Regions from separate parts of the Kocuria nitroreducens genome, predicted to be linked through region 2. Evidence: predicted binding sites of a transcription regulator. Region 2 holds the regulator's gene; each other region holds the start of a gene.

Region 1 (9,906 bases), on a different contig from region 2:
GCGGCGACCTCCAGGAACGCCCGGGCGGCCGGGGTCAGGTGCGCGGGGCGGCTGAGCACGGCCACGTGCAGCACCGTGACCGGCTCGATCCGCAGCACGCGCAGTCCCGCGGCGTGCGCCAGGGGACCCCAGGAGGAGGGCATCACCGCGTGGCCCACTCCGGCCAGCACCAGGGGCAGGACCGAGGTGCGGTGGGCGACCTCCGCGGTGATCTCGAGCTGCACCCCGCCGGCCAGGGTGTCGTCGACCAGCCGGCGCATCAGCGACCCCCGCTGCGACACGACCACCCGGTGTCCCTCGAGGTCCTCGCGCCGGATCGTCCCGCCGTCGCCGAAGGCGTCCGCCTGCGGGTTCACGATCAGCACCAGGGGCTGCTGCTCCAGCTGCCGCACCTCGACCTCGGCGGAGCGGAACGGGCGCTCCGAGCCCAGGATCCCGATCTCGGCCCGGCCGGTGCGCACGGCCTCGGCCACCTCCTCGGGGGTGAACGCGGCGTCGACGTCGACCGTCACGGCCGGGTGGGCCCGGGTGTAGGCGGCGATCATCGCGGTGAGCGGCTCGATCCCCGGGGAGGGCATGGCGATCACGTCCAGGCGTCCGCTGCGGACCCCGCGCAGGTCGTCGACGGCGGCCCGGGCGGCGGCCAGATCGCGGACCACCACCCGGGCCGGCCCCACCAGTTCCTGGCCGGCTCCGCTGAGCACCACCCGCCGGCCGATCCGGTGGAACAGCGGCACCCCCAGCTCCCGCTCGAGGCCCTTGATGGTCTGCGACAGCGAGGGCTGGGCGATGATGAGCTGCTCGGCGGCACGGGTGAACCCGCCGTGGTCCACCACGGCCAGGAAGTACATCAGCTGCCGGACGTCCATCGTCGTCTCCTCCTGCGTCCGTGCGGCGGGGCGTGCGGGCCGGACGCCCCGTCCTGCCGTGGCGCCGCGGCCGTGCGGCGCCCGCCCGTCCCGGGGAGGACGGATCCCCCCGGCCCTGCCCATGGGTGCAGGAAACAACATGCCACAGAAGTGGAGGACCGTCCCGTCCCCGAACGAGGGCGTCCCGGGCCGGGTGCTCCTGCGGACCGTGGTCGGATCGTGTCCCGCGAAGGGGAGCGCTGCAAGCTGATCCGCCGGCTCCGAGAGCAGGTCGAGACGCGGCAGGAGCGGGACCCCGGCACGGGAGGCCGGGTGTGGTCCACGGCATGGGCCCCGGCGCGCCACGAAGGACACCGTGACCCCGAAGTTCTGGCAGGTCCGGCGGTTTGCAATTGACTTAATATTCGAACACGTATTCGAATGGGGTCGTGAGCTTTCCGCACCTGCACGTCGCCACCGCCTTCAGCGCCCACTTCGGGGTCAGCCGGCCCGCCGTCCTGACGGCCGCCGCCGCGGCGGACGGCGCGGACGTGCTCGCCTGCACCGACCGGGACGGGCTCTACGGCGCGATCAAGCACCTGGGCGCGTGCCGGGAGCACGGCATCGACCCGGTCCTGGGGGTCGACCTCGTCCTGCTGGCCCCCGGCCGCGAGCGCGCCCTCGGCCGCGTAGTGGTCCTGGCGGCCGGCGGCACCGCCGGCGCAGGCTACGCCGCCCTGTGCCGGCTCGTCTCCACCGCCCACGCCACGAAGAGCCCGCCCGGGGTGACCTCCGCCGAGATCGCGGCCGCCGCCCGCTCGCCCCGGCACGGGGAGCCGGTCCTGATCGTGCTGCTCGGGCCCGCCTCGGACGTCGGTCAGGAGCTCGCGGCCCGCCGCTACCGCACCGGGCGCGCCGCCCTGGCCCGGTGGCGGGCCCTGCTCCCCGCGCCGGCGCTCGCCGTGGAGGTGGTCTCGCACCTGGCGGCCCCCGGCACGGCGTGCAGCACGTCCCACGCGGCCCGGATGCTGCGCGCCGCCCTCGAGGCGGGGCTGACCCCCGTGCTGACCAACGCGGTGCGCTACGCCACCCCCGCCGAGGCCGCCACCGCCGACGTCCTCGACGCCGCCCGCGCCCTCACGCCGCTCGAGACCCTGGGGGAGCGCGCCGGCCGCGCGCCCGGCGGCAGAAGAGCCGCCGGACGGACCGGGGCGTCCCGGCGGACGGCGGCGCCGGAGCCGCTGCAGCCCAACGGCCAGGGGTGGCTCAAGTCCGACCGGCAGATGCGTGCGCTCGCCGCGGAGATCGCCCGGGCCGCGGACCTCGGTGCCGCCGGTGCCGCAGCCCTGCTGGCGGGCACCCAGCGGGTGGCCGACCGGTGCCGGCTGGACCCGGCCGGCGACTGCGGCTGGGGGCGGCCGGTGGTGCCCGAGGCCTCCGTGCTCGGCCTGGACCGGCCGGCGCCGGCGGAGCTGCGGGCCCGGTGCGAGGCGGGGCTGGGGCGCCGCTACCCGGGCCGCCGCGCGACGCGGGCCGTGCGGGACCGGCTGGAGCAGGAGCTGGGGGTGATCGAGGACCTCGGCTTCGCCTCCTACTTCCTCACCGTGGCCGAGGTCTCCGCGATGATCGGCGAGATGGGGGTGCGCCACGCCGCCCGCGGCTCCGGTGTGTCCTCGCTCGTCAACTACCTGCTCGACGTCTCCCAGGTGGATCCGCTCGAGCACGAGCTGCTCTTCGAGCGCTTCCTCTCCAACGACCGCTCGACCCTCCCGGACATCGACATCGACGTCGAGTCGGCCGAGCGTCACCGCGTCTACCGGCGGATCTTCGAGCGCTTCGGCCCCGAGCGGGTGAGCCTCATGAGCATGCAGAACGCCTACCGGGCCCGCGGCGCCGTCCGGGACGCCGGGCTGGCGCTCGGCATCGACCCCGAGACCGTGGACGGTGCCGCCAAGCAGCTGTGGCACCTGCCGGCCTCGGCGCTGCGCGAGACCATCGCCCGCCAGCCGGAACTGAGGGACTTCGCCGAGCAGGTGGCCCAGGAGAAGCAGCTCGACCTCCTCGTGGACCTCACCGAGCGCCTGGACCGGCTGCCCCGGCACATCTCCATGCACCCGTGCGGGGTGATCCTGGGGGACCTGAGCCTCCTGGACCGCACCCCGGTGCAGTCCAGCGGGACGGGGATGCCCATGAGCCAGTTCGACAAGCACGACATGGACCCGATGGGCATGCTCAAGCTCGACATCCTCGGCGTGCGGATGCAGTCGGCGCTGGCCCACGCCGTCGACGAGGTGGCCCGCACCCACCCCGGCCGCCCCCGCCTGGACCTCGAGGCGATCCCCGTGGACGACGCGAGGACGTTCGAGCTCATCCGCTCCACCCACACCCTGGGCTGCTTCCAGATCGAGTCCCCGGGCCAGCGCGAGCTCATCGGCAAGATGGCGCCCACGAGCGTCCGGGACCTCATCGTGGACATCTCCCTGTTCCGCCCCGGGCCCATGCACTCGGACATGGTCCGCCCCTACCTGGAGCACCGCCACGGCTGGTCCCCGCCCGTCTCGATCCACCCGGCCCTCGACCCGATCCTCGCCGAGACCCACGGGGTGACCGTCTTCCACGAGCAGGTCCTGCGGATCCTGGACACCTTCACCGGGTGCGGGCTCGCCCGGGCCGACGAGCTGCGCCGCCGGCTGGGCTCCGAGCGCCAGCTCGAGGTGGAGGAGTTCTTCCGCAAGCGGGCCCGCGCGCAGGACTACCCCCTGGACGTCGTGGACCGGGTCTGGGGGATCCTGGCGGCGTTCGGCTCGTTCGGCTTCTGCAAGGCCCACGGGGCGGCGTTCGCGGTGCCCACCTACCAGTCCGCGTGGCTGAAGGCCCACCACCCGGAGGCGTTCCTCGCGGGGCTGTGGGAGCACGATCCCGGGATGTACCCCAAGCGCCTGCTCGTGGGGGAGGCCCGGCGGATGGGCGTCCCCGTCCTGCCCGTGGACGTCAACCGCTCCGACGAGCACTACCGCGTGGAGCGGCTCGACGACGACCCCGCCCGCCTGGGCGTGCGCCTGGCCCTCACCGGGATCCACGGGGTCTCCCAGGCCGAGGTCCGCCGGATCGTGGCCGGGCAGCCCTACGCCTCGCTCGCCGACCTGCGGCAGCGGGCCCGTCCCGCCCGGCGCACCCTCGAGCGTCTCGCCGCCGTCGGGGCCTTCGACGGCCTGCTGCGCCGGTCCGGTGGCGCCGCCTCCCGCGCCGACCTGGTGCACGCCCTGCGGACCCGGGCGGACAGCGGCCGGCCCACCCGGCCGGCCGGGGAGGTCGAGGGGCAGCTGGCCCTTCCGCTCGGGGACCTCGAGCTGCGCGCCCTGCCCGCGGAGCGTCCCGAGCCCACCCTGGCGGAGAAGGTCCGCACCGAGCTGGACCTGCTCGCGGTGGACGTCTCGGCGCACCTGCTGGAGAGCTGGGCCCCCCTGCTCCGAGAGCTCGGGGTCACGCCCTCGGAGCGGCTGCTCGAGCTGCGCAGCCGGTCCGAGGTGCTCGTGGCGGGGGTGCGGGTCTCGACCATGACCCCTCCCATGCGCAGCGGCCGGCGGGTGGTCTTCGTCAGTCTCGACGACGGCACGGGCGCGGTGGACTGCGCCTTCTTCTCCGACGCCCAGGCCCGCTCGGGGCAGCACCTGTTCGGCACGCGGATGCTGCTGGTGCGGGGACGGACGCGGCGCACCGGGCCCCGCGGGATCAGCCTCAGCGCGGAGCAGGCGTGGGACCTCACCGACCCGGGGACCCCGGCGGCCGTGCGCGCCGCCTCCCCGCTGAGCCTCCGGGGAGCCGGGGCAGGATGAGCCGGGAAACCGTCCGGATCCAGAGGTTTCACTCTCGGTGAATCCATTGGCCAGGGAACTGATTGCCAGTATGGTTACTAATAACAGCGGACGAGCTGCACCCCGCCCCCCAGGCGGAGATCGTCCGCGGCGAGCCCCCCGTCCAGGGGAGCCCGTTGCCTCGCAGAATAGAAGAAGGAGTTCTCATGGCTACGTATGACGTCAACGCACTGCTCTCCGCCACCGCCTACGGGTCGGACGGCGACAAGATCGGCAAGGTCGAGCAGGTCTTCCTGGACGACAACACCGAAGAGGTCACCTTCGTGACCGTCAACACCGGCCTGTTCGGCACCAAGGAGAGCTTCGTCCCGGTCGACGGCGCCCAGCAGGACGGCGACCGCTTCGTCCTTCCCTACACCAAGGACGTCGTCAAGGACGCCCCGAACGTGGACGCGGACCAGCACCTCTCCCCGGCCGAGGAGGAGGAGATCTACCGCTACTACAAGATGAACTACTCCGGCGCCGACGACCGGGACCGTGACCGCACCGCTGGTACCGCCGGCACCGCGGGTCTCGCCGACCGCGACGACCGCTACGCCGCGGACACCGACCGCAACGCCGTCCCGGCGACCGGCACCGCCGGCTACCCCGAGAACGACGGCTACGACGACCGCAACCGCACCGATCGCAACAGCACGGCCGGGATCGCCGACGTCGACCGCGACCTCACCGACCGTGACCGCGACCTCACCGACCGTGACCGCGACCTCACCGACCGTGCCGACAACGGCGTGGTCCGCCACGAGGAGCAGCTGCACGTCGGCAAGGAGCAGCGCGAGACCGGCCGCGCCCGTCTGCGCAAGTACGTGGTCACGGAGAACGAGACCGTGGACGTGCCCCTCGAGCGCGAAGAGGTCCGTGTCGAGCGCACCCCGCTGAGCGGCACCGAGGCCACCTCCGGCACCATCGGCGAGGAGGACGTCGAGGTGACCCTCCACGAGGAGCGTCCCGTCGTCGCCAAGGAGACCGTGGGCGTCGAGAAGGTCGGCCTCGAGAAGGAGACCGTCCGCGACACCGAGCGCGTCGACGCCGAGGTCCGCAAGGAGCAGGTCGAGGTCGAGACCGACGCCGAGCGCGGCACCGGCCTGACCGACAACGATCGCCGCGACCGCATCTGATCGCACCCGATCTGTTCCGGGGCCCCCGTCACCACGCGGTGACGGGGGCCCCGTCGTCGTACCGGGCGCGGTTCACGCCCTTCCCCGCCGGGCCCGCGCGCCGGGCACTGTCGCGTAGTAGACCAGGCCCAGCGCCACCACCGCCGCGGCCGCCACGTACATGCCCCGGTAGCCCAGCGCGGGGACCATGGCCCCCATGAGCACCGGGCCCAGCGCCACTCCGACGTCCATGCACAGGAAGTAGGTCGAGGTGGACAGCCCCACGCGGGTGAGCGGGGCCGAGCGGACCGCGGCGGCCTGGGCCGCCGAGAGCACCGCCCCGTAGCCCACCCCCAGCACCGTGCCCGAGGCGAGCACCAGGAACGGCGAGTTCGCGGCCGCGAGCAGCAGCAGCGCCACCACGAACAGCAGCAACGACGGGTACAGCACCGCGTTGTCCCCGCGCCGGTCCTGCAGACGGCCCGCGAACGGACGGCTCACCAGGACGGTGACGGCGTAGGCCACGAAGTACGCGCCCGCGGGCCCCACGAGGTCCACCTGCACGGCGAACGGGTTGAGGAAGGACAGGACCGCCGAGTAGCCCACGCCCACGAAGAGCATCAGCGCGGACACGGGCAGGGCCCGCACCTCCACGAACTGCCCCACGGAGAAGGACCGGAGTCCCGCGCGCTGCTCGGGGGACAGGCTCAGCTCGGGGACCCGGGTGAAGGCTCCCACGGCGAGACCCAGCAGGGCGATCGCCGTGCACACCCCGAAGAGCGTGCCGTAGCCCACCGCCGTGGACAGGCTCAGCCCCACCAGAGGGCCCAGCGCGGCGGCCAGGGTGGTGGAGAGCATGAAGTACCCGGTGCCCTCGCCCCGCCGGTGTGCCGGGATGAGGGCCTGGACGGCGGCGGGCAGCACGGTGGTGGCCATGCCGAAGCCCACACCATTGAGGACCCGCACCACCAGCAGGCCCCAGAAGCCGGTGTCCAGCAGATAGGCGGCGGCGCACAGCGCCAGCAGCACGAGCGCGGCGGACAGCACGCGCCGGCGCCCGAGCAGCTCCATGTACTTGCCGGTGAGCAGCCGCGCCAGGACCGCCCCGACGATGAAGGCGCTCGTGGCCACCCCGGCCAGCGCCTCGTCCGTGCCGAAGCGGTCCATGGCGTAGAGCGCCATGACGGTCATCAGCAGGTAGAAGTTCATGGAGATGAGGAACTGGCCCGCCCACATCAGCACGAAGCCGGTGGTCCACAGCCGGTGCCGGGGCGGCGGGGGAGAGGAGGGCCCCTCCCCTCCCGGCGCGGGCGGGTCGGGCGGTCCGGGAACGTCTGCGGGCATCGGGCGGCCTCACCTCCGCCGGTCATCATCTCACCGCCGCTGCCCGCAGCGGCCGACAGGTACCATCGATGCAGTGCGCGCCGCCTGCCGGTGCCGCTGCCACGCGCCCCCCGTACCGGTGCGTGCCGTTTTCCGACCCGAGGAGCACCTTCCCCATGACCACCGTGCCCGAGCACCAGCCCGAGTCCGCCCCCCTCACGATCACCGTCGACGGCGAGCAGCGCACGGTGGGGACTGGGACGTCCGCCGCGGACCTGTACCGCGAGGACCGCTCGGTGGTGGTGGCCCGGGTCAACGGCGAGCTCAGGGACCTGGCCGTCGAGCTGGCCGACGGGGACGACGTGGAGCGGGTGCTGGTCTCCGAGCCCGAGGGCCTCGAGGTGCTACGCCACTCCGCCGCCCACGTCATGGCCCAGGCCGTGCAGCAGCTGCACGAGGACGCGAAGCTCGGCATCGGCCCCTACGTCACCGACGGCTTCTACTTCGACTTCGACGTCGAGCACCCCTTCACGCCCGAGGACCTCAAAGCCATCGAGAAGCGGATGCAGCGGATCGTGAACTCCACCCAGTCCTTCCGCCGCCGCGCGGTGAGCGAGGACGAGGCACGGGCGGAGATGGCGGACGAGCCGTACAAGCTCGAGCTCATCGGCCTGTCCCAGGGCCCCGGTTCCGGCGGCGACGTGGACGCCGCCGCGGAGGGCGCCTCCGTGGAGGTCGGGGCCGGCGAGCTGACGATCTACGACAACGTGGACCGCAAGACCGGGGAGACGGTCTGGAAGGACCTGTGCCGCGGCCCGCACCTGCCGGACACCAAGCTGATCGGCAACGGCTACGCCCTCATGCGCTCGGCCGCCGCCTACTGGCGCGGCTCCGAGAAGAACAAGCAGCTCCAGCGCATCTACGGCACCGCGTGGCCCTCCAAGGAGGACCTCACGGCGTACAAGGACCGCCTCGCCGAGGCGGAGCGACGCGACCACCGCCGGCTCGGCTCGGAGATGGACCTGTTCTCTTTCCCCGACGAGCTCGGCTCCGGTCTGCCGGTGTTCCACCCCCGGGGCGGGATCATCCGCAAGACCATGGAGGACTACTCCCGGGAGCGGCACACGGAGGCCGGCTACGAGTTCGTGTACACCCCGCACATCACCAAGGGGCACCTCTACGAGGTCTCCGGCCACCTCGACTGGTACCGCGAGGGCATGTTCCCCGCGATGCACGTGGACGAGGAGCGGGACCCGCAGACCGGGGAGCTGACCAAGCAGGGCCAGGACTACTACCTGAAACCCATGAACTGCCCGATGCACAACCTGATCTTCCGGTCCCGGGGGCGCTCCTACCGCGAGCTGCCGCTGCGCCTGTTCGAGTTCGGGCAGGTGTACCGGTACGAGAAGTCCGGCGTGGTCCACGGCCTGACCCGGGTGCGCGGCATGACCCAGGACGACGCCCACATCTACTGCACCCGGGACCAGATGAAGGAGGAGCTGACCACCACGCTCACCTTCGTGCTGGACCTGCTCAAGGACTACGGGCTGGACGACTTCTACCTCGAGCTCTCCACCAAGGACCCGGAGAAGTTCGTGGGCTCGGACGAGCTTTGGGAGGAGGCCACGAACACCCTCGCGGAGGTCGCCGCCGAGTCCGGGCTGGACCTGGTCCCGGACGACGGCGGCGCCGCGTTCTACGGCCCGAAGATCTCGGTGCAGGCCAAGGACGCGATCGGGCGCACCTGGCAGATGTCCACCATCCAGCTCGACTTCAACCTGCCGGAGCGCTTCGACCTCGAGTACCAGGCCGCCGACGGCACCCGGCAGCGGCCCGTGATGATCCACCGCGCCCTGTTCGGGTCCGTGGAGCGGTTCATGGGCTTGCTCGTGGAGCACTACGCCGGGGCGTTCCCCGCGTGGCTGGCCCCGGTGCAGGTGGTGGCGATCCCGGTGGCCGAGGCCTTCAACGCCTACCTACAGGGCGTGGTGGACACGCTGCGGGCCCGGGGCGTGCGCGTGGAGCTCGACGCGGGCTCGGACCGGTTCCCCAAGAAGATCCGCACCGCTTCCAAGGAGAAGGTCCCGTTCGTGCTCATCGCGGGCGGGGAGGACGCCGAGGCGAACGCCGTGTCCTTCCGCTTCCGCGACGGCTCGCAGGACAACGGCGTCCCGGTCGGCGAGGCCGTCGAGCGGATCGTGGCGCACGTCCAGCGCCGCGTCAACGAGGAGCCGACGGCCGCCGCCGAGGACCCCCGCGCCGCCGCGGAGACGGCGGGGGTGGGTCAGTGACCGGGACGGCGCCCGACGCCGGGCCTCCGCACCACTGGATCCGCCAGGACGAGTTCGAGATCCCCGGGGTGCCCGACAGCTTCCAGCGGCTGTGGACCCCGCACCGGCTCGCCTACGTGCGCGGGGAGGACCCGTCCGTGCGCGAGGACCCGGGGTGCCCGTTCTGCCACGGCCCGGACCGCGCGGACGAGGAGTCGCTGATCGTCCACCGCGGCGAGCACTGCTTCGTGATCCTCAACCTGTTCCCCTACAACCCCGGCCACCTCATGGTCTGCCCGTACCGGCACGTGGCCGATCTGACGGAGCTCGAGCTGGAGGAACTGCGGGAGCTGACGGACCTGACCCGCACCGCGGTCGCGACGATCCGCAGCGTCGCGTCCCCGCACGCCTTCAACGTGGGCATCAACCTGGGGGCCGCGGCCGGCGGCTCCCTCTCGGGGCACCTGCACCAGCACGTGGTGCCCCGCTGGAA
Region 2 (9,906 bases):
AGGAGCACGACCGTCCAGGATGGCATGCGCTGCTGGTGGAACGAGATGGCGCCGCCGGCGACGAAGGCCCCGAGCACCATGATGACGACGGCTCCGCTCACGCGTCGCCCTGGCTCTCCAGGGTCGGACGGCCGGCCAGGGTGTCCCCGCCCAGGGGGTCACCGGCCTTGAGGTGGTCGAGGCGTCCCGTGCGCGGCAGGGTGCCGAGCCAGTTGCGCAGCAGCTGGATGCCGGCCTCGGAGGACTTCTCCGGGTGGAACTGCGTGGCGCACAGGGCGCCGTTCTCCACGGCCGCGATGAAGCGCCCGCCGTGCTCGGACCAGGTGACCTGCGGCGGCTGCATCTTCTGGATGCTCTGCGGGAAGTCCCACTCCTGCACCCCGTAGGAGTGCACGAAGTAGAACCGCTGGTCCTCGATGCCCCGGAACAGGACGCTGCCCGCGGGCGGCTCGACCGTGTTCCAGCCCATGTGCGGGACCACGTCGGCCTTCAGCCGTTCGACCACCCCGGGCCACTCACCCATGCCCTCGGTCTCCTGGCCGTGCTCCACCCCGGAGTCGAAAAGGACCTGCAGGCCCACGCAGATGCCCAGCACGGGACGGCCGCCGGCCAGGCGGCGACCGATGAGGCGCAGCCCGTCGACGGAGCGCAGTCCGTCCATCACGGCGGCGAACGCGCCCACACCGGGGACCACGAGGCCGTCGGCGTCGAGCACCGCCTCCGGGTCGGCGCTGAGCACCACGTCCGCGCCGGCGGCCTCGAGGGCGCGCACGGCCGAGCGCACGTTGCCGGCGCCGTAGTCGAGGACGGTGACGGTGGGCCTCGTGCCGCCGTCGGTCGTGGCGGTGCCGTCGGTGCTCACAGGGCCCCCTTCGTGGACGGGATCCCGCGGACGCGGGGATCGGGCTCCACGGCCTGGCGGAGGGCGCGGGCCACGGCCTTGAACTGGGCCTCGGCGATGTGGTGCGGGTCCCGGCCGGCCAGCAGCGTGACGTGCAGGCAGATCCCGGCGTGGTGGGCCAGGGCCTCGAAGACGTGCTGGACCATGGAGCCGGTGAAGTGCCCGCCGATGAGGTGGTACTGCTGCCCCTCCGGCTCGCCGGTGTGCACCGCGTAGGGCCGGCCGGAGATGTCGACCACGGCGTTGGCCAGGGCCTCGTCCAGCGGGACGGTGGCCTCGCCGAAGCGGCGGATCCCCGCCTTCTCGCCCAGCGCCTGGCGCAGGGCGTCCCCGAGCACGATCGCCGTGTCCTCGACGGTGTGGTGGACGTCGATGTGGGTGTCCCCGGTCGCCCGGATCCGCATGTCGATCAGCGAGTGCTTCGACAGCGCGGTCAGCATGTGGTCGTAGAACGGCACGGAGGTGTCGATGTCGTTCTCGCCGGTGCCGTCGAGGTCTATCTCGACGGACACCGCGGACTCGCTCGTGCGCCGCTCGAGTGCGGCGCGGCGGGGCGCACGGGGGCCGGTGGTGGTCTGGTCGCTCATTCGGTGGGAACTCCTCGCGGGCGCGGCACGGCCGTCGGCGGGCCGCGGGTGGTCCGGGCCGGGCCGCGCGGCGGCGCCGCGGGCCCGGTGGTGGTGGTCTGCTTCCATGCTAACCGGGTCGGGGGGACCCGGTCCCCGGGCTCCTCAGCGGCCGGAGACGATCCGTTCCATGCTGGTCAGGAACGCGGTGGTCTCCGCCTCGGTGCCGGCGGTGACGCGCAGGTGGCCGGGGATCCCGACGTCCCGCACGAGCACTCCGTCCTCGAGCAGCGCCTCCCACACGGCCCGGGAGTTCTCCATGCCGCCGAAGAAGACGAAGTTCGAGTCGGACTCGGCGGGCTCGAGCCCGAGCCGCTTGAGCTCGTCGACGATCCGGTCGCGCTGCATCTTGATGTCCTCAACGTTGGCCAGCAGCGACCCCGAGTGGCGCAGCGCCGCCAGGGCCGTGGCCTGGGTGACGGCCGAGAGGTGGTACGGCAGCCGGACGAGGCGCACGGCGTCGGCGACCTCGGGCGCCGCCGCGAAGTAGCCCAGGCGGGCACCGGCGAGCGCGAACGCCTTGCTCATGGTGCGGGAGACGACCAGGCGGGGCCGGCCCTCGACCAGCGTGAGCGCGGTGGGGGTGCCGCCGTGGGAGAACTCGGCGTAGGCCTCGTCGACCACCACGACCGTGCGGAACTCCTCCCCCGCCTCGTACACGGCGGTGACCACGTCCGCGCCCAGCGCCGTGCCCGTCGGGTTGTTGGGCGAGCAGAGGAAGACGACGTCCGGGCGGTGCCGGCGCACCTGCTCGGCCGCGGACTCCGCGGACAGGTCGAAGTCCGCGGCGCGCGCCCCCGCGACGAAGCCGGTGTGCGTCCCGGAGGCCAGCAACGGATACATCGAGTAGGTGGGGACGAAGGTGAGCAGGGTGCGGCCGGGGCCGCCGAAGGCCTGCAGGATCTGCTGCAGGATCTCGTTGGAGCCGTTGGCCGCCCACAGGTTCGCTGGACCGAGCCCGTGGCCGAGGTACGCGGCGAGCTCCGCGCGGAGGGCGGTGAATTCGCGGTCCGGATACCGGTTGAGGGTCCAGGCCGTCTCGGTGACCTCCCGGACGATCGCCGCGTGCACGTCCGCCGGGACCGGATGGGTGTTCTCGTTGGTGTTGAGGGCCACGTCGACGTCGAGCTGCGGGGCGCCGTACGGCGTCTTGCCGCGCAGGTCGTCGCGGAGCGGGAGGGCGTTGAGTCGGTCCAGGTTCTGCGTCACCCGAACAGTTTAGTGCTCCGCCCGGATGCCCCGGTCCAGGGGCCTGTCCGGTCTCCTGCTCCGTCCCTCTGTTCCGGTCCGCTGCTCCAGCGCGGTGCTCCGGCCTCCTGGACCGGACACCTGCACGACGGCGCCGTGTCCGGGTGGACCGTTCAGGCGGCCGGGACCTCGAGGAGCTGTCCGGCCACGAGCACCGAGCTGTCCAGGTCGTTGAGCTCCACGATCTCGTCCATGACGTCCCGGGGGTCGCGGTCCGGGTCGGCGGCCACGGCGAGCTCCCACAGGCTCTGGCCGGGGAACACGGTGGTCTGCTCGGTCCCGGAGCCCAGGACGGGGTCGCTCGTGGCGGTGGCCGTGGAGGGGACGAGGAAGATCACGGCCAGCACGACCAGGGCGGCGGAGCCGGCGAGGACGGGCAGCCCCAGGAACACGAGCCGGCCGCGGCGGGTCAGGGTCAGCGGGGTGCTGGAGCCGGAGCGCCCGGGGCGGGCTCGCCGGAGCGCACGGCCGAGGCCGCGGGCGGCTCCTGCGGACTCGCGGCGGCGGGCGACGACGGAGCTGAGGGTGGCACTGGCACTCATGACATGAACTCCTTGACGTTCCCGCACGGAGCGGGCGATCTCGAACACCGGTCCGGTCGACGGCCTCTGCGGGCCCTTCATTCGATCGAACATACTTTCGAATACCGATGACCCATGTCTAGCACGTGTCTGCGAAGGCTGTCGACACCGGGTCGTACATATGTTTGAACACTCATGGCGTGTCGCCTAGGCTGAGAACAGGTTCGGGCCTCCGGCCGGCGCGCGCTGTGAACCCCCGGCGCTTTCCGACCGGGACTTATCGAACCACCCGGGTCCGACATCGGAACCGGCACCGCGCAGACCGGCGGCACCAGCAGCCGGACGGGAAAGGACGACGCTCCCATGGCCCAGCCCCCCGCCCCCGAGGAGCCCCGCGCCCGGGGCGCCCGCCCCGGGGCGCGCTCGCGCAGCCGCGGGCTCAGCGTGCGTCAGCGCACCATTCTAGAGGCCATCCAGCGCTCCATCGCCGAGCACGGCTACCCGCCGTCCATGCGGGAGATCGGGGACCTTGTGGGCCTGGCCTCGCTCTCCAGCGTCACCCACCAGCTCTCCCAGCTCGAGAAGCTGGGCTATCTGCGCCGCGACCCCAAGCGCCCGCGTGCCATGGAGGTGCTCACTCCCCTGCAGCTGCGCGGGACCGCCGGGGCGGAGTCCGCCGAGCCGTCGCGCGAGGTCGTGACGGCTCCGGCCGGCCGCACCCCGCACCCCGCCGCCCACGACGCCGTGGCCGAGCTGTCCACCTCGGCGGACGTGACGATGGTTCCCCTGGTCGGCCACATCGCCGCGGGCGGGCCGATCACGGCCGAGCAGTCCGTCGAGGACGTCCTGGCGCTGCCCCGCCAGCTGGTCGGGCACGGCGAGCTGTTCATGCTGCGCGTCAAGGGGGACTCGATGATCGACGCCGCGATCTGCGACGGCGACTGGGTGGTGGTGCGCCGGCAGAGCGCCGCCGACAACGGCGACATCGTGGCGGCCCTGCTCGACGACGAGGCCACGGTCAAGACCTTCCGCCAGCGGGACGGCCATACCTGGCTGCTGCCGCAGAACACGCGCTACGAGCCCATCCTCGGCGACCACGCCACCGTGATGGGCAAGGTCGTCTCGGTGCTGCGCAGCCTCTGACCCGCCGCACGCCCCGGCACCGGGCCCTCCGCCGCCGCCGGGGGGCCCGGTGCCGTCCGGGCCCGGTGCCGCCGGGGCGTCGGCCTCGTCCGGGTCCGGCGCGGGTCGGGACGCGCTCCGGGCGACCGCGTTGCGGGCTCAGCCCACGGAGAGCCGCTGCAGCGCCCCGAGCACCACCGAGCGGTCCGTGGTGGTCCACAGCGGCGGCAGGGACCCGCGGAGGAACCCGCCGTAGCGTGCGGTCGCGATCCGGGAGTCCAGGATGGCCACGACGCCCCGGTCGCCGCCCGCGCGGATGAGCCGCCCGGCCCCCTGGGCGAGCCGCACGGCCGCGTGCGTCGCGGAGACGGACATGAACCCGTTGCCACCGGCCCGCTCCGCGGCGCGGCTGCGGGCGCTGGCCAGCGGGTCGTCCGGTCGAGGGAAGGGGATGCGGTCGATCATCACGAGCCGGCACGAGGCCCCGGGGACGTCGACGCCCTGCCACAGGCTCATCGTGCCGAACAGGCTCGTGGACGGGTCGTCGGTGAACTCCTGGACGAGTCCCGCGAGCGTGGAGTCCCCCTGGCACAGGATCGGCAGGTCGGTGCGCCCGCGCAGGGCCTCGGCCGCCTCCTCCGCCGCCCGGCGGGAGGAGAAGAGCCCCAGGGCCCCGCCCTTGGACGACTCCAGCAGGGCCAGCATCTCGTCCAGCTGGGCCTCCGAGAGCCGGCGGCCGGGCTTCTCCAGGTGCTCGGCGAGGTAGAGGATGCCCTGCCTCGGGTAGTCGAACGGGCTGCCGACGTCCACGCCCTCCCAGCGCGGAGCGCCCTCGCCCCGCAGGCCGAGGGCACCTGCGGCGGAGTCGAAGGACGAGCCGACGGACAGGGTGGCCGAGGTGAGGACCACGGTGCGCCCGTCGAAGAGCCCCTCCCGCAGGGTGCCGGCCACGCTGAGCGGCGCCACGTGCAGGGTCGCCGGGTCGCCGTCCTCCGCGGGCACGTAGCCGCGGCCGGTCTCCCAGCCGCCCTGCCGGGAGATCCACAGCACCTCGCGGTGCTCCTCGGCGGCAAGGATCCGTTCGGCCAGGTCGAGGACGTCGCTCACCCGGGAGCGGGCCATCTGCCGGCCGGCGTCCCCGTCCTTCTCCCCGGCGCCGGCCTTGGACTCGGTCATGACGGTGCGGGCGGCGTCCCGGATCTGGGCCACGGCCGCCGCCTGGGCGTCCCCGAGGCCGCGGTGCAGCAGCTCGGCGGGAGCGCCCATCAGAGCGGCCTCGAGATGGGCGGCACCGGCGGTGAGGGAGTCGGGGTTCGCGGAGGTGTGCTTGCGCGCGGACGCGGCGGCCGAGCGCACCATGGCCGCGGAGAGCTGGCCGGTGACGGCGCCCGTGACCCGGTCCTGGAACTCGTGGGCCTCGTCGATGACCACGACGTCGTGCTCGGGCAGGACGGTGATGCCCTCGAACGCGTTGATCGCGAGCAGGGCGTGGTTGGTGATGACGATGTCGGCCTCGCCGGCCCGCTGCTTGGCGAGCTCGGCGAAGCAGTCCTCGACCAGCGGGCAGCTGCGGCCCAGGCACTCCTTGGCCGTGACCGACACCTGGCGCCAGGCGCGGTCGCTGACCCCCGGGAGCACCTCGTCCCGGTCCCCGGTCCCGGTCTCGCGCGCCCACTCCCGCAGGCGCTGCACCTCCTGGCCCAGCCGCCCGGTGTTCTCGGTGGCCTCGGGCTGCGGTGCGCCGGGGTGCGGGGCGGCGTCGGGCAGCGCGAAGAGCGCACCGGGCTCATCGTCGGACGGGTAGCCGCCCTCGATCTTGTGCAGGCACGCGTAGTTGCTGCGGCCCTTGAGCAGGGCCACGTCCACGTCGCGCTCGAGCTCGCCCGCGAGCGCGGCCAGCAGGCGCGGTACGTCCCGGCCCACGATCTGTGACTGCAGCGCGAGCGTCGCGGTGGCCACGATCACCGGCTTGTCCGCGCGCTGGGCGTGCCCGACGAGCGGCGCCAGGTACGCGAGGGACTTGCCGGTGCCGGTCCCCGCCTGGACCAGCAGGTGCCGGCCCCGGTCCAGGGCCTCGGCGACCTTGGCGGTCATCAGCCGCTGGCCGTCCCGGACCTGCCCGCCCATCGCGGTCACGGCGGTGTCCAGCAGGGCCAGGGCGTCCTCCGCTCCGGGCAGGGTCTCCGGGCGCAGGCCCGAGACGTCCTGCCCGGACTCGTCCACGAATGCGGCGGCCACGCGCTCAGGCGCTCTCGGCGCCGAAGCCGGGGGCGTGCTCGGGGGCGAACTCCGCGAGCTCGGCCGCGAGGTCCTCGCGGACCTTCACGAGCAGGTGGGTGCCTTCGGGCAGGTGCTCGGTGCGCAGGATCTCCGCGTCCCAGTCGTGCAGCCGGCTCACCACGTCGCCGCGCTGGTACGGGACCACCAGGTCCAGCACCGTCTCGGGGCGCGGGATGGACTCGCTGATCCGCTGCCGGAGCTCCTCGATGCCCTCCCCCGTGCGGGCCGAGACCACCACGACGTTGCGCTCGCGCTGCTTGATCCGCTCGACCACGAAGGGGTCGGCGGCGTCCACCTTGTTCAGGGCGATGATCTCGGGGATGTTCTGGGCGTCGATGTCCGTGAACACCTGGCGCACCGCGCGGATCTGCCCTTCCGGGTCCGGGTGGGAGGCGTCCACCACGTGCAGGATGAGGTCGGCGTCGGCGACCTCCTCCAGGGTGGAGCGGAAGGCCTCGACGAGCTGCGTGGGCAGCGAGCGGACGAAGCCGACCGTGTCCGAGAGCGTGTAGCCGATGCCGTCCGGCGTCTGGGCGCGGCGGACCGTGGGGTCCAGGGTGGCGAACAGGGCGTTCTCCACGAGCACCCCGGCGTCCGTGAGCCGGTTCAGCAGCGAGGATTTGCCCGCGTTGGTGTACCCGGCGATCGCCACGGACGGCACGGAGTGGCGGCGGCGGTTGAGCCGCTTGGTCTCCCGGGCCGGTTTCATGGCGGCGATCTCGCGCCGCAGCTTGGCCATGCGGGTGCGGATGCGACGGCGGTCCAGCTCGATCTTCGTCTCACCGGGGCCGCGGGAGCCGATGCCCTCACCGGCGGCGGCGCGACCGCCGGCCTGGCGGGACAGGGACTCGCCCCAGCCGCGCAGGCGCGGGAGCAGGTACTCGAGCTGGGCGAGCTCGACCTGGGCCTTGCCCTCCTTGGACTTGGCGTGCTGGGCGAAGATGTCGAGGATCAGACCCGTGCGGTCGATGACCTTGACCTTCACGACGTCCTCCAGCCCGCGCCGCTGGGAGGGGGCGAGCTCGGAGTCGACGACGACGGTGTCCGCGCCGGTCGCGGCGACGATGTCCCGCAGCTCCTTGGCCTTGCCCGAGCCCAGGTACGTGGCCGGGTCCGGCTTGAGCCGGCGCTGGACGATGCCGTCGAGCACCTCGGAGCCCGCGGTCTCGGCGAGAGCGGCCAGTTCGCGCAGGGAGTTCTCGGCCTCGGCGAGCGTGCCCTCCGTCCACAGCCCGGCCAGCACCACGCGCTCCAGGCGCAGCTGGCGGTACTCGAGCTCGGTGACGTCCTCTAGCTCGGTGGACAGGCCTGCGACGCGGCGCAGGGCGCGGCGCTCCTCGAGGTCCTGCTGGTCGCCGTCGTGGACGCTGTGCCCGTCCTCGGGGGCGGCGAGCTCGCGGGCCCGGCCGGAGAACCGGCCCGGCGTCGCGGAGCCGTCCTCGGGGGCGGTGTCCTGCCCGGCGGCCTGCTCCCGGGCGCGAGCTCGGGACAGCACGCGCTCGACGACGTCCTCCAGGTCCTGCCGGCTCAGGCCGTTCCCGGGCTCCGCGGCAGTGCGGGGCTCGGCAGGGGTTTCGCGGGGGTGGGTCATGGTTCCTTTCGGACGAGATGCTGATCGGTACATTCTAGTGGCGGGGCCGGACGTCACGGGCGGGAGGGCACCGGATCCCGGTGCGGGACCGGCCCGCGCTGTCGGTAGCATGGGGCGCTATGGCACCGCGTCCCGACTCCCCCGATCCCGTGGCCGGCCCGGCGGCCCCGAACCCGGAAACCGAGCACTACTTCTCCGAGGACCCCTCGGCACCCGAGGTGCGGCGGTCCGTGGCCGTGACCCTGCGGGGACGGGAGGTCGTGCTGCAGACCTCCAACGGAGTGTTCAGCCCGCGGGGCCTCGACAAGGGAACGTCCGTGCTGCTGGAAAATGTTCCCGACCCCGCCGGGGCGGAGCTCCTGGACATCGGCTGCGGCTGGGGTCCGATCGCCCTCAGCCTCGCCGCGTCCGCCCCGGAGGCCCGGGTCACGGCCGTGGACGTCAACGAGCGCTCGCTGAGGCTCACCCGGGACAACGCCCTGGCCCTGGGCCTGGCTAACGTGGAGGCGTTGCTCCCGGAACAGGTGCCCGCCGAGCGGCGGTTCGACACCATCTGGTCCAATCCGCCTGTCCGGATCGGCAAGCAGCAGCTGCACGAGCTGCTCCTCCGGTGGCTGCCGCGGCTGGCCGACGACGGCGCGGCGTGGCTGGTGGTGCAGAAGAACCTCGGCGCGGACTCGCTGCAGAAGTGGCTCGGCACCGCCCTGGGCAGCGGCTTCGGGGTCTCCCGGCACACGACCGACAAGGGGTTCCGGGTCCTGCTCGTCGAGCGGCGGGGCTGAGCGCCGGGGCGGCACGACCGCACCGGAGGGGTAGGGCGGGACCGGAGGTGCCGGACCGGGTCTGGGCGGCCGGGCCGAACCTGGGCGGCCGGGCCGCGGGCCTCAGACGAAGGTGCCGTCGGCCACCAGCACGGCCGGTCCGGCCAGCACCACGTGCTCGGCGCCGTCGGGCGCGGGGACGAACGTCACGGAGACGATCCCGCCGGGGACCTGCACGAGCCACTGGTCGGGCGCCGTGGCGCCGCCCCAGAAGCGGGTCGCGGCCGCCGCGGCGCACGCGCCGGTCCCGCAGGACTGCGTCTCGCCCACGCCGCGCTCGTGCACGCGCATCCGCACCCGGCCCACGCCGTCGTCGTCGCCGTCGGCGGGGACCACGAACTCGACGTTGGTCCCGTCCTGGGGCTCCGGGCGCACGACGGGAGCGGTGTGCAGCCCGAGCTGGTCGAGCTTCTCCCCCTCCGCGAGCGCCACGACGGTGTGCGGGTTGCCCATGCCGATGGACAGCGCGGGGCGGGGGACCTTGAGCCCCTCGGCCGTCACGACGGCGTCCGAGCCGCGCCCGCGGGCCGCGTCCCCGTCGAGGAAGGTCCACGGCCCCATGTCCACGGCGTAGCCCGAGTCGGTGCGGGCCACGGTCTTCACCCCGGCACGGGTGCCGATGCGCAGCACCTCCCCCTCGGGGACCTCTGCGAGGCCCCGCTGGACCAGGTAGTGGACGAACACCCGGACGCCGTTGCCGCACATCTCGGCGACAGAGCCGTCGTTGTTGCGGTAGTCCATGAACCACTCGGCGTCCGGTACCGCCTCCAGGACGGCACGCCCCTCGGGAATCGCC
Region 3 (9,906 bases), on a different contig from region 2:
GTCCTCCTGGACCGCCTTGCGCAGATAGTCCTGGGGCGATGCGAGCTCGGCCATGGTCACGGGGTCGAAGACGTTGGTGCGCCACTGGTCGAGGGCGAGCGCACGGGCCTGCTCCGGGGAGGGCGCCCAGCTCAGGTGCACCTGCAGCGCGGCCCGGCCGGTGCCGCCGGCCTCGCGCCAGGTGCCGAGCATCCGGCGCAGGTCCTCCAGGGGCTGCTGGACGGTGATGAACCCGTCGGCCACGGGGGCGAAGCGGCGGACCGTCGTCGGGGTGAGCGCCGCCACGAGCAGGGCGGGCGGGACCTCCGGCGGGTCCCAGACCCGCGCGCGGTCGGCGTGGAACGGCTCACGGCAGGACACCTCCTCGCCCGCGTGCAGCCGGCGGACGACGTCGAAGCTGCCCTCGAGGAACCGCTGCCGCTGCTCCTTGGCCGGCCACTCCGGGGCGACGGCCCGCTCGTTGAGCTTCTGCCCGCTGCCCAGGGCGCTCCAGAGCCGGCCGGGGAACATGCGGGCGAGGGTGGCCGTGGCCTGGGCGGTGACCACGGGGTGGTACCGCCGCCCCGGGGCGTGCACGAACCCGAACGGCAGGTCCGTGGTGGCCAGGGCGGCGCCCAGCCAGGACAGGGCGAAGCCGGAGTGTCCCTGGTGCGGTGACCACGGCTCGAGGTGGTCCGAGCACATGGCGGCACCGAAGCCGGCCTGCTGGGCGTGCCCGACGTCGCGCAGCAGCTGCTCGGGAGGGATCTGCTCGTGGGAGGCGTGGAAGCCGATCGTCGCCATGGGGTCCTCCGGTCGAAGGCGGGAACAGGACAGTGGAATTCAGGACGGTGGAACAGGACAGCAGGAACAGGTGGGGACGGGTGTCGCGGACCGGCTCAGCCGGCCGCCGCCCGGAGGTCCTCGGCGGGGGTGCAGACGTTGCGCAGCTCGCCGATGCCCTCGATCTCGGTGACGACCTCCTGGCCGTCGCGCAGCCAGATCCGGCGGGGCTTCCTGGCCAGGCCCACGCCGGCGGGAGTGCCGCAGGCCACGAGGTCCCCGGGCTCGAGGGTCAGGAACCGGCTGAGGTACTCGACGAGCTCCACGGCGGAAAAGATCATCCGGTCGGTGCCGGAGTCCTGGTGCCGCACGCCGTCCACGGTGCAGCGGATCGCCAGTCCCGCCTCGGGGTCGATCTCGTCGGGGGTCACGACCACGGGGCCCACCGGGGTGGTCCGGTCGAAGTTCTTGCCCTGGAACCACTCGGAGGTCCGGCCCTGCCAGTCCCGCACCGAGATGTCGTTCATGATGGTGTACCCGGCGATCGCGGCCCGCGCCCGGTCGAGCGTGGCGTGGCGCAGGGGCGAGCCGATCACCACGGTGAGCTCGGCCTCCCAGTCGACCTTCTCGGACTCCTCTGGCATGGCGATGGGGTCGGTGGGGCCGATGAGCGCGGTGGCGTACTTCGCGAAGATCGTGGGGTGCTCCGGGATCTCCTGGCCGACCTCCTCCGCGTGGTCGTAGAAGTTCAGTCCGGCGCACAGGATCTTGCCCGGGCGCAGGACGGGGGTCGCCAGGACCTCCGGGGCCGGCGCGGGGCCCGGCTCCCCCGGCAGCCGCAGGTCGCCCCCGGCGAGGAGGGCCCCGACGTCGGGGACGGGGAGGTAGACGGTCCGCCCGTCCTCCTGCCGGAACGCCTGGGTGGTGCCGTCGCGTCGCACGGTGCCGAGTCTCACGGGTGCTCCCTCATGTTCTGCGGTGCGGTCTGCGACTCCGATCCTATGCACCTCCGGTGGGCCTATGCACAGCGCACCACCCGGATCCCCGAGGCGCTCGTGGCCGCGAGCAGACGCCAGCGCCCGGTGTCGAGGGTGTGGACGAGCTCGAGGGTCAGCAGCTCGGAGCGGGCGTTCAGCTGGACCTGGACCCGCCACATCTGCTGGTCCACCGCCCCGATCCCGCGGTCCTTGGGCAGCCGGGCGTCCTCGGACCACCAGGCGCGGCGCTCGTACCAGCGCACGGGGTCCTGGGCCACCAGGTAGTTCCGCTCGCGCCAGCGCACGCCCACCGGCACCCCGTCCGTGTCGCAGTCCACGTCGACGCTCTCCGTCAGGAAACCCACGACGGCTCCTCTCTCCCTCGGCCGGCGCCCGTTGCGCGGTGCGCCCTGTTCCCTGGAAGCTAGAACACCTGTACGACACGCTAACCCGTGACGGTACCGGAATGGAACAGGCATTCCCCCCGGGCCGTTGCTCCGGCCCAAGCGTTCACTTTTGCGACCGGCCGTGGGGGAGCATGGACAAGCCCAGCGAAATGGATACGCTGAGAGCACGGAGGGCCTGCCCTGCGCGGCCCGCCCGGACGTCCCCTGTCCCTCGTCCGCCCCGCCGGAGCAGCCGGCGTCGACCTCACGGAGGCCTCCCATGACCGGAACCATCACGCTGATCGCCCACACCGCGGCGAACACCAAAACTCCTGCGGTGACCCTGCGTCCGGCCGGTCCGGAGGACGCCGACAGCCTCGCCCAGCTCTACTACTCCTCCTACGAGCAGGGCGGTGTCTCCAGCCTGGAGGAGGCCCGCCAGGTGATCCGGGGCGTCTTCGACGGGGAGTACGGGCCCTTCCTCCCCGACGCCTCGCCGGTGGTGGTCGACGACGACGGGACCGTGGTGGCCGCTGCCCTCGTGCTGTCCCGGCGGATCGGCGAGGACCTCCCCGACGTCCCCTACATCTTCGAGCTGTTCACGGCGGCCTCCCGCCGCCGCCAGGGCCTGGCCGAGCAGCTGGTGCGCTGCGCCATGGGCACCCTCTACAACAACGGCTACGACCAGGTCTGCCTGCGGATCGACGAGGACAACGCGGCGGCGCTCGCCCTCTACCTGACGCTCGACTTCAATCGCTGGGTCCCCGAGACGGACTACGTCTGAGTCCGGCGGACGCTCCGGACGGGGGACGCCGGAACGAACGCCACCAGGCCCGGAAAAGGCCACGGGAAGGGCCCGGGACCCGCGATGTGGGTCCCGGGCCCTTCCCATGGCCTCCCCTGTGGCCGGATCAGAGCGCGAAATCCTCCCGGACCGGAGGATCGACGGCGATGTCGACGAACCGTGCCCAGCGGGGGCGCACCGCCACGAGACGGGTGCTGGCCTTGTCCGTGGCCCCCGGGTGCCGGGACTCCAGCACCTCGCCGGCGTCCCGCGCGGCGGGCCCCTCGAGCACGGCGGCCTCGCCCTCGAGCTGGAACTCCTGGCCCGTCCCGGAGACCACCACGAGGGAGACCCGGGGGTCCGCGAGGAGGTTGGCGTACTTGCGGCTGCGCTCGTTCGTGCCGAAGACCAGCCGCCCGTCCCCGTGGGCCGCGAGGTTGATCCACGCGGACTCGGGGCAGCCGGCGCCGCTGTTGGTCGCCACGACTCCGCCGCCGTGGGCGCGGACGAAGTCGGCGATCCGGTCGGCGGGGTCCCGGGGGCTCAGAACAGGCTCCGCTGCGGCTCCACGAGCTCCGGGGAGTTGTTGCGCACGTTGCCGACCGCAGGGTCCACCGGGTCGAGCACCCAGTCGGCGGCCGACCGGTGCGCCTCGGCCCGGACCAGGTCCACGAGCTGCGGGGCGTCGTCCTCGCCCGGGCGCAGCCAGTCCCCCACGTGCTCGGGCGCCAGCGGGATCGGCATCCGGTCGTGCAGACCGTGCAGCTCCGTGAGCACGGGGTGCTCGTCCGAGGGCTCCGGGGAGTCGGTGGTGAGGATGGAGCAGGACAGCAGCCACGTGCTCCCGCCGCCGTCCCGGCCGGGCTGCAGGGCCGCGGAGTGCAGCTCCGTGCCCTCGGGCACCCGCCACCACTCGTAGATCCCGGCGAACCAGATGGTCTCCTCCGGGTCGGCCGGGTGGACGTAGTAGGGCTGCTTGCGCCCGCCCTTCCCGGCGCCGGGCTCCTTCTTCCACTCGTAGTAGCCGTTGGCCGGGACCGCGCACCGGCGGGCGCGGACCGCCTTGCGGAAGGACGGCTTCTCGAGGACGGTCTCCGACCGGGCGTTGAACATCTTCGACCCGACCGCCGGGTCCTTGGCCCAGCCCGGGACCAGTCCCCAGCGGGCCACGTGCAGCTCGCGGACCAGTTCCCCGTCGTCGTCCCGGCCGTCCCCGCCCGTCAGGCGCTCGAGGACGATCGGCACGTCGGTGGTGGGCGCGGTGTTCCAGTTGGCCCGCAGCCGCTCGTGGTCGGCGGTGTCGCCGAGGCTCTCGTCCGGGACGGCCCCGGTCTCGGCCACGAGGTCGCCCACGGCCCGGGCGATGACATAGCGTCCGCACATCTGCTGTCTCCTCGGTCTGCCCGGCTCGCGGCCGGGGCTCAGTCGGTGAGCGGTCCGTACCCCAGGTACTGGGAGTACATGCCGTACACCTTGCGGATCCCGCGCTCGACGTCGGCCACGGTGGTGCCCGGGCGCAGGTCGTCCACGGCCCCCGCGGTGGCGGGGTCCCAGTCCAGGCCGAGGGCGGCGTAGACGTCGGTGAGCACCGAGCGGATGGGCTCGGACTGCTCGACCACCAGCACGGTGCTGAAGTACCAGGCGCCCGCGACCACCCGCTGGGCCGTCCCGGCCAGCTTCACCCTCCGGCCCGGGGCCGACGACGACGCCGGGTGCGTCCCGTGCACGCTGTGCTCGCCGGCGCAGTACTCGCCCGGGAGCTCGCCGACGTCGGCCTCGACCTCGAGCTCCTCCAGGGCGGCCACGATCATGTCGCCGAAGAGGCGGTAGCGGTCCTGGATGCCCGAGGTGGGGTCCTCGGCGGCCTCGAGGTGGTCGATGATCAGGCACCCGCCGTGGTAGGCCGCGGCACGGCCGCCCACCTTGCGGACCAGGGGCTCGAACCCGCTCTCGCGGGCGGCCCGGGCGGCGTCGGCGAAGCCCGTGCGCAGCTCGTCCCGGCGGCCGAAGGCCACCGTGGGGGACGGTTCGTAGAGGCGCAGGACGGGTCCGTTGCGGCGCACGTCGGCGAGGAGGGTCATGGCGCTCTCGTAGTCCTGCTGGGCGCCCAGGGACTTGCGCTGGCGGAGAAGTTTCATGCTGGTCCCAGTCTAGTGGCGGATCCGGACGGTCCTGCGGCGGGTCACGCCCGGGCGATCCCGCTGCCGCGGAACCACCGCCCCAGGGCCAGGGCGCTGAGCTCCACCTTCTCGGCCCACGCGACCGCCTCCTCGTCGGCGGCGTCGGAGACGTGCTTGACCATCCGCAGCGGCACGCCCAGGTGCCGGCAGGCCACCGCGATCGCCCAGCCCTCCATGTCCACGAGGTCCGCCCGAGCGGCCAGGGCGTCCCGGGCGGGTCCGCCGGCCACGAAGGAGTCCCCGGTGGCGAGCACGGGCCCGTCGCCGCCGAGCTCGATGACGTTGTCCACGGGGATCCCGGCCGCGCGCAGCAGCTCCTCGTCCACGTCCCGGTTGATGATCCGGGAGGGCTCGAGCACCCCGGTCAGCCCATGCTTCAGGGCGCCGGCGCTGCCGATGTTGAGCACCGTCAGCTCCGGCCGCCGCGCGGGGTCCGGGCAGCGGGTCAGCACCGCCTCGGTGGTGCGCACCGCCGCGGCCGACATCCCGACGCCGGTCAGGACCAGGTCGATGTCCTCCGGGAAGTACCTGGTCTCCAGAGGGTGGGCGGCGAGAACGAGCAGCTGGGGCACCCCGTCACTCTATCCGCACCCCGGTGCCCGCTCCTCCTTGTCTCCTGCCCACTCCTGCCGCCGCCGAGTCCTGCCGTCCCCGGTCGCCCTCGCCGCCGAGTTCCCCTTCCGATCGCAGCCCCCGGACCGAACGTGGGGATCCGCGGCGGCACGGGGGACTCCGCGCAGCCGGCCGGATCCACCGGGAACTCGGCGGGACATCGGCGCGGCGGCGGCGCGGCGGTGGGACGTCAGGCACGGCGGGTGGTGAACAGCGCGGCGAGCCGCCGGTCGGACTCCGCCTGGGCGTCGAGGTCGTGCGCTCCGCCCGTCACGAGCAGCTCGTCCGCCCCGGTCCGTGCGAGCAGATGCTCCAGCTGTGACCGGACCTCCGGGGCCGTGCCGTGGACGGAGGCCGTGAGGCTCTCCTCCACGAGGGCCCGCTCCCGGCCCGTGAGCCCGTCCGGCGCCGCGGGCCGCGCGGGTGCCAGGGGCGGGAACTCGCCCCGGGTGCGGGAGGCGGCCAGGGCGCGGGCCTCGGGCAGCAGCACGCCCCGGGCGGCCGCACGGGTCCGCGCCACCGCGACGTTCACCGAGACCACCACGTAGGGCTCCGGCCACCAGGACGACGGGCGGAACTGCGCGCGGTACCGCTCGAGCACCGCGGCGGCGCCGTCGGGGCCCTCACGGTGGAGCACCGGGCCGCCGAGCACCACGGAGAGTCCCGCCCGGGCGGCGGTCTCCACCCCGGCGCCGGTCGCCAGGACGAAGACCGGCGTCGCGGCGTGGTTGCGGGGCCGGGCGGTCACCGCGGCCGCGCCGGAGAGGTGGGTGAGCAGCTCCGCGAGGTCCTCACCGAAGCGGTCCCCGGCCTCCTTGCCGGTGCGCAGGGCGTCCCGGACCGCGGCGGTGAAGCCGAGGGAGCGGCCCACGCCGAGGTCGATCCGGCCGGGGTGCAGGGCCTCGAGGGTGGCGGCCTGCTCGGCGACCACGAGGGGCTGGTGGTTGGGGAGCATGATCCCGCCGGAGCCGATCCTCAGGCGGCGGGTCCGGGCGGCCAGGGCGGCCATCAGCACCGCCGGCGCAGATCCGGCGATGCCCGGCACCGCGTGGTGCTCGGCCACCCAGAACCGGTGGTAGCCCAGCTCCTCCGCGCGCTCGGCCCGCTCCAGGACGCGGGCGAGGTCCTCGGCCTCCGTGGAACCGTCCCGGGTGTTGGCGCGGTCGAGGAGGGAGAGCGGAACGTCGGAGAGGGCCATGGTGCGCACAACCCGGGCGGCGACGGAAGCATTCCGGGCCCCGGCCCTGGGCGGGGCAAGGACGTCCCGGTGTGTGCAGACCGGCGTCGCCGGGAGCTGCTCGTCAGGCGCGGTCCAGGGCTTCCTCGGCGGCGACCCAGCCGAGCATCGCGCACTTGACCCGGGCCACGAACCGCGAGACCCCGGCGAAGGCGGCGGCGTCGCCGAGGACCTCTTCGTCGGGGGTCACGGTGCCCCGGGACCGCAGGAGGTCCCGGAACGCCCCGATCAGCTCCACCAGCTCGGCCCGCGTCATCCCGGGGGCGGTCTCGGCCAGCACGGAGGCCGCGGCCATGGAGATCGAGCACCCCTCGCCCTCCCAGCTCAGCCGCTCCACCGCCGGATCCGCGCCCTCCGGGGCGTCGGCGAGCTCGACGCGCACGGTGATCTCGTCACCGCACGTGGGGTTGTACTGGTGCGACTCCCCGCTGCCGTGCCCGGGTGCCGGGGCGGCCAGTCCCTCCCCGGTCCGCCGCTTGGCGTGGTCGAGGATGACCTCCTGGTACATCCCGTCCAGCGCGCTCATGGAGTCCTCCTCGGTCGTTCCGGTGCGGTGGTCACGGGGCTCAGCCGGCCACGCGGAAGTAGCTGCGGACCCCGGCGAGCTCGGCCAGGAACCGGTCGACGTCCTCGGTGGTGGTGTAGAGGTAGCCGCTGGCCCGGGTGGTGGCGGTCAGCCCCAGCGCCCGGTGCAGCGGCTGGGCGCAGTGGTGGCCCACCCGCACGGCCACCCCGGCCACGTCCAGGACCTGGCCGACGTCGTGGGCGTGCACCCCGGCCACGTCCACGGCCGCCAGCCCCACCCGCTCCGCGCCCGGGGCCGGGCCGATCAGCCGGACCCCCTCGAGCTCGGCGAGCCCGGCCGCGAGCCGCTGCCCCAGCTCGTGCTCGTGGGCGGCGACCCGCTCCATCCCGATGCCCTGGAGGTAGCGCACCGCCTCGGCCAGCGCCACGACCTGGGCCACCCGCTGGGTGCCGGCCTCGAACCGGGTCGGGGCCGGCAGGTACCGGGCGGACTCCATGGTGACCTTCGTGATCATGGACCCGCCCGTGAGGAACGGGGGCATGGCGTCCAGCAGCTCGGCCCTCCCCCACAGCGCCCCGATGCCGGTGGGCCCGAGCATCTTGTGCCCGGAGAACACCGCGAAGTCCACTCCCAGAGCGGGCAGGTCCACGGGCAAGTGCGGCACCGACTGGCAGGCGTCCAGCACGGTCAGCGCCCCCACCCCCTGGGCCAGCTCGACGAGTGCTGGGACGTCGGTGATCGCGCCGGTGACGTTGGAGACGTGGCTGAAGGCCACCACCCGGGTGCGCTCGCCGATGACCTCGGCGGCGGCCCCGAGATCGAGGGCGCCGGTCTCGTCGACGGGGATCCAGCGCAGAGCGGCCCCGGTGCGGGCGGCCAGCTCCTGCCACGGGATGAGGTTGGCGTGGTGCTCGAGCTCGGTGGTGACGATCTCGTCGCCGGGGCCCAGCCGGAACCGCCCGGCCGCTTCTCCCCCGCGCCCGGTGGAGGCGTTGGAGAAGGCGTAGGTGATCAGGTTGATCGCCTCGGTGGCGTTGGAGGTCCACACCAGCTCCCGCTCGGTGCCGCCCACGAAGCCGGCCACGACCCGTCGGGCCTCCTCGTAGGCGTCGGTGGCCTCCACCGCCAGGGCGTGGGCGCCGCGGTGGACGGCCGCGTTGCGGTGCAGGTAGAAGTTCCGCTCGGCGTCCAGGACGGCCAGGGGCTTCTGCGAGGTCGCTCCCGAGTCCAGGTAGATGGCCGGGCTGTTCGTCAGCAGCGGGAAGTCCTCCCGGAGCGCACGCACTTCGGAATCGGTCAGGGGCAGCACGTGGTTTCCTTCCATGCTCCGACACTGTACGGCCCGGGCCCGGGAGGGACCCGGGCGCGCGCCTCCCGGCGTCACGGGCGGGCTAGCGGTGGCGGGGGCGCAGGTAGGTGTTGCCGTTCGCGTCCTTCTCGACCACGAACTCCTCCTGCAGGTCCTGGTACCACTGCTGGGTCTGCTCGCTGGGCTGGTCCTGGCCCCTGAGGTTGCGGGGGCTGCGCACGGCGGGTCCGTAGAACCGCATGGCGAAGTCGTCGAAGCGCCGGAACAGGCTGGGCCTCGGTTCGTCGTCGGGGTGCTGCTGCTCGCGCATGGTGTCCTTCCGGGTGGCGGTACGGGACGTCCCTGCCATGATCCCCCGCCGGGCGGCGGAAGGTGAAACCGGAACGGTCCGCGACGAGCCCGGCCGGCGAGGCGCGCCGGTCGCCCGGTCCAGTGCCGTGCCGGAGCGGTTCGGGTGCTCAGCCCCGGACGAGGCGCGTGAGCAGTCCCGCTGCGACCAGCAGGGTTCCGGCCGCGGTGAGGAGCCACAGCCAGCGGTACGGGGCGATGAGGGCCCAGCGGTGCGGATGGCGGGCGTGGTAGTAGACCGTGACCTCCGCCCCGTGCTGGGGCGCCGGGGCCGGCGGGCGCGGCCAGGGTTCTTCGTGGATCTCGTACCGGGTGGTGTGCCAGCGCAGGCGGTGCCGGCCGCCCTCGACCAGGTGCACGGCCGCGGTCCGGACCCACCAGGCGTACAGGCACCGGACGAGCAGCGCTGCCACCAGCAGCGCCGTTCCCGCGGTGAGGCAGGCGGCGCTCACCACCCCGGTGCGGGCCATCTCGCTGAGCTCGGTCACGGAGGCGAGCCTATCGCTCCCCCCGGAGGGAAGGGCCCGCTCCGGGCTGCGGTGCGCCGACGCCGCCCCGTCTCGCCGCCGCCCGGCAGGACCGTGGAGCGACCGGGCGACCGGCCGCTCAGGAGCGCCCACAGAGGCCGGGGGACAGAAAAACGTATTGACGAACATCGATGCTGATGGCACTCTTTCACATAGACGGACGTCGATACCAAAGAACGGCCGTCGCACCCGAAAGGAACCCGTCATGTCCAGAGTCCAGCTCGCCCTGCGCGTGGCCGATCTCGAGCGCTCCATCGA

What was found. The regulator LexA, encoded in region 2, represses DNA repair genes until DNA is damaged. The targets are predictions, from matches to a motif close to TCGAACANNTGTTCGA.
Region 1: the regulator LexA is predicted to act here: its motif matches at 1,274-1,289, upstream of ACFYE1_RS07145 (DNA polymerase III subunit alpha).
Region 3: the regulator LexA is predicted to act here: its motif matches at 2,165-2,180, upstream of ACFYE1_RS07110 (DUF6504 family protein).

The regions. Positions count from the first base shown of each region.
Region 1 covers NZ_JBHZTC010000008.1:64,259-74,164, forward strand. The annotation lists gene ACFYE1_RS07140 (LysR family transcriptional regulator) at 1-869, opposite strand, end outside; gene ACFYE1_RS07145 (DNA polymerase III subunit alpha) at 1,298-4,684, shown strand; gene ACFYE1_RS07150 (PRC and DUF2382 domain-containing protein) at 4,870-5,841, shown strand; gene ACFYE1_RS07155 (MFS transporter) at 5,914-7,164, opposite strand; gene thrS (threonine--tRNA ligase) at 7,320-9,434, shown strand; gene ACFYE1_RS07165 (HIT family protein) at 9,431-9,906, shown strand, end outside.
Region 2 covers NZ_JBHZTC010000004.1:16,926-26,831, forward strand. The annotation lists gene ACFYE1_RS03365 (hypothetical protein) at 1-101, opposite strand, end outside; gene hisH (imidazole glycerol phosphate synthase subunit HisH) at 98-862, opposite strand; gene hisB (imidazoleglycerol-phosphate dehydratase HisB) at 859-1,488, opposite strand; gene ACFYE1_RS03380 (histidinol-phosphate transaminase) at 1,633-2,736, opposite strand; gene ACFYE1_RS03385 (LysM peptidoglycan-binding domain-containing protein) at 2,889-3,317, opposite strand; gene lexA (transcriptional repressor LexA) at 3,741-4,439, shown strand; gene ACFYE1_RS03395 (ATP-dependent DNA helicase) at 4,578-6,656, opposite strand; gene hflX (GTPase HflX) at 6,661-8,289, opposite strand; gene ACFYE1_RS03405 (class I SAM-dependent methyltransferase) at 8,409-9,071, shown strand; gene dapF (diaminopimelate epimerase) at 9,174-9,906, opposite strand, start outside.
Region 3 covers NZ_JBHZTC010000008.1:51,327-61,232, reverse strand. The annotation lists gene ACFYE1_RS07120 (TIGR03885 family FMN-dependent LLM class oxidoreductase) at 1-783, opposite strand, end outside; gene ACFYE1_RS07115 (fumarylacetoacetate hydrolase family protein) at 879-1,718, opposite strand; gene ACFYE1_RS07110 (DUF6504 family protein) at 1,781-2,104, opposite strand; gene ACFYE1_RS07105 (GNAT family N-acetyltransferase) at 2,406-2,909, shown strand; gene ACFYE1_RS07100 (pyridoxamine 5'-phosphate oxidase family protein) at 3,037-3,429, opposite strand; gene ACFYE1_RS07095 (SOS response-associated peptidase) at 3,453-4,292, opposite strand; gene ACFYE1_RS07090 (lipoate--protein ligase family protein) at 4,331-5,047, opposite strand; gene ACFYE1_RS07085 (nucleosidase) at 5,092-5,661, opposite strand; gene ACFYE1_RS07080 (MsnO8 family LLM class oxidoreductase) at 5,892-6,899, opposite strand; gene sufU (Fe-S cluster assembly sulfur transfer protein SufU) at 7,003-7,464, opposite strand; gene ACFYE1_RS07070 (aminotransferase class V-fold PLP-dependent enzyme) at 7,505-8,788, opposite strand; gene ACFYE1_RS07065 (hypothetical protein) at 8,856-9,083, opposite strand; gene ACFYE1_RS07060 (hypothetical protein) at 9,232-9,609, opposite strand; gene ACFYE1_RS07055 (ArsI/CadI family heavy metal resistance metalloenzyme) at 9,854-9,906, shown strand, end outside.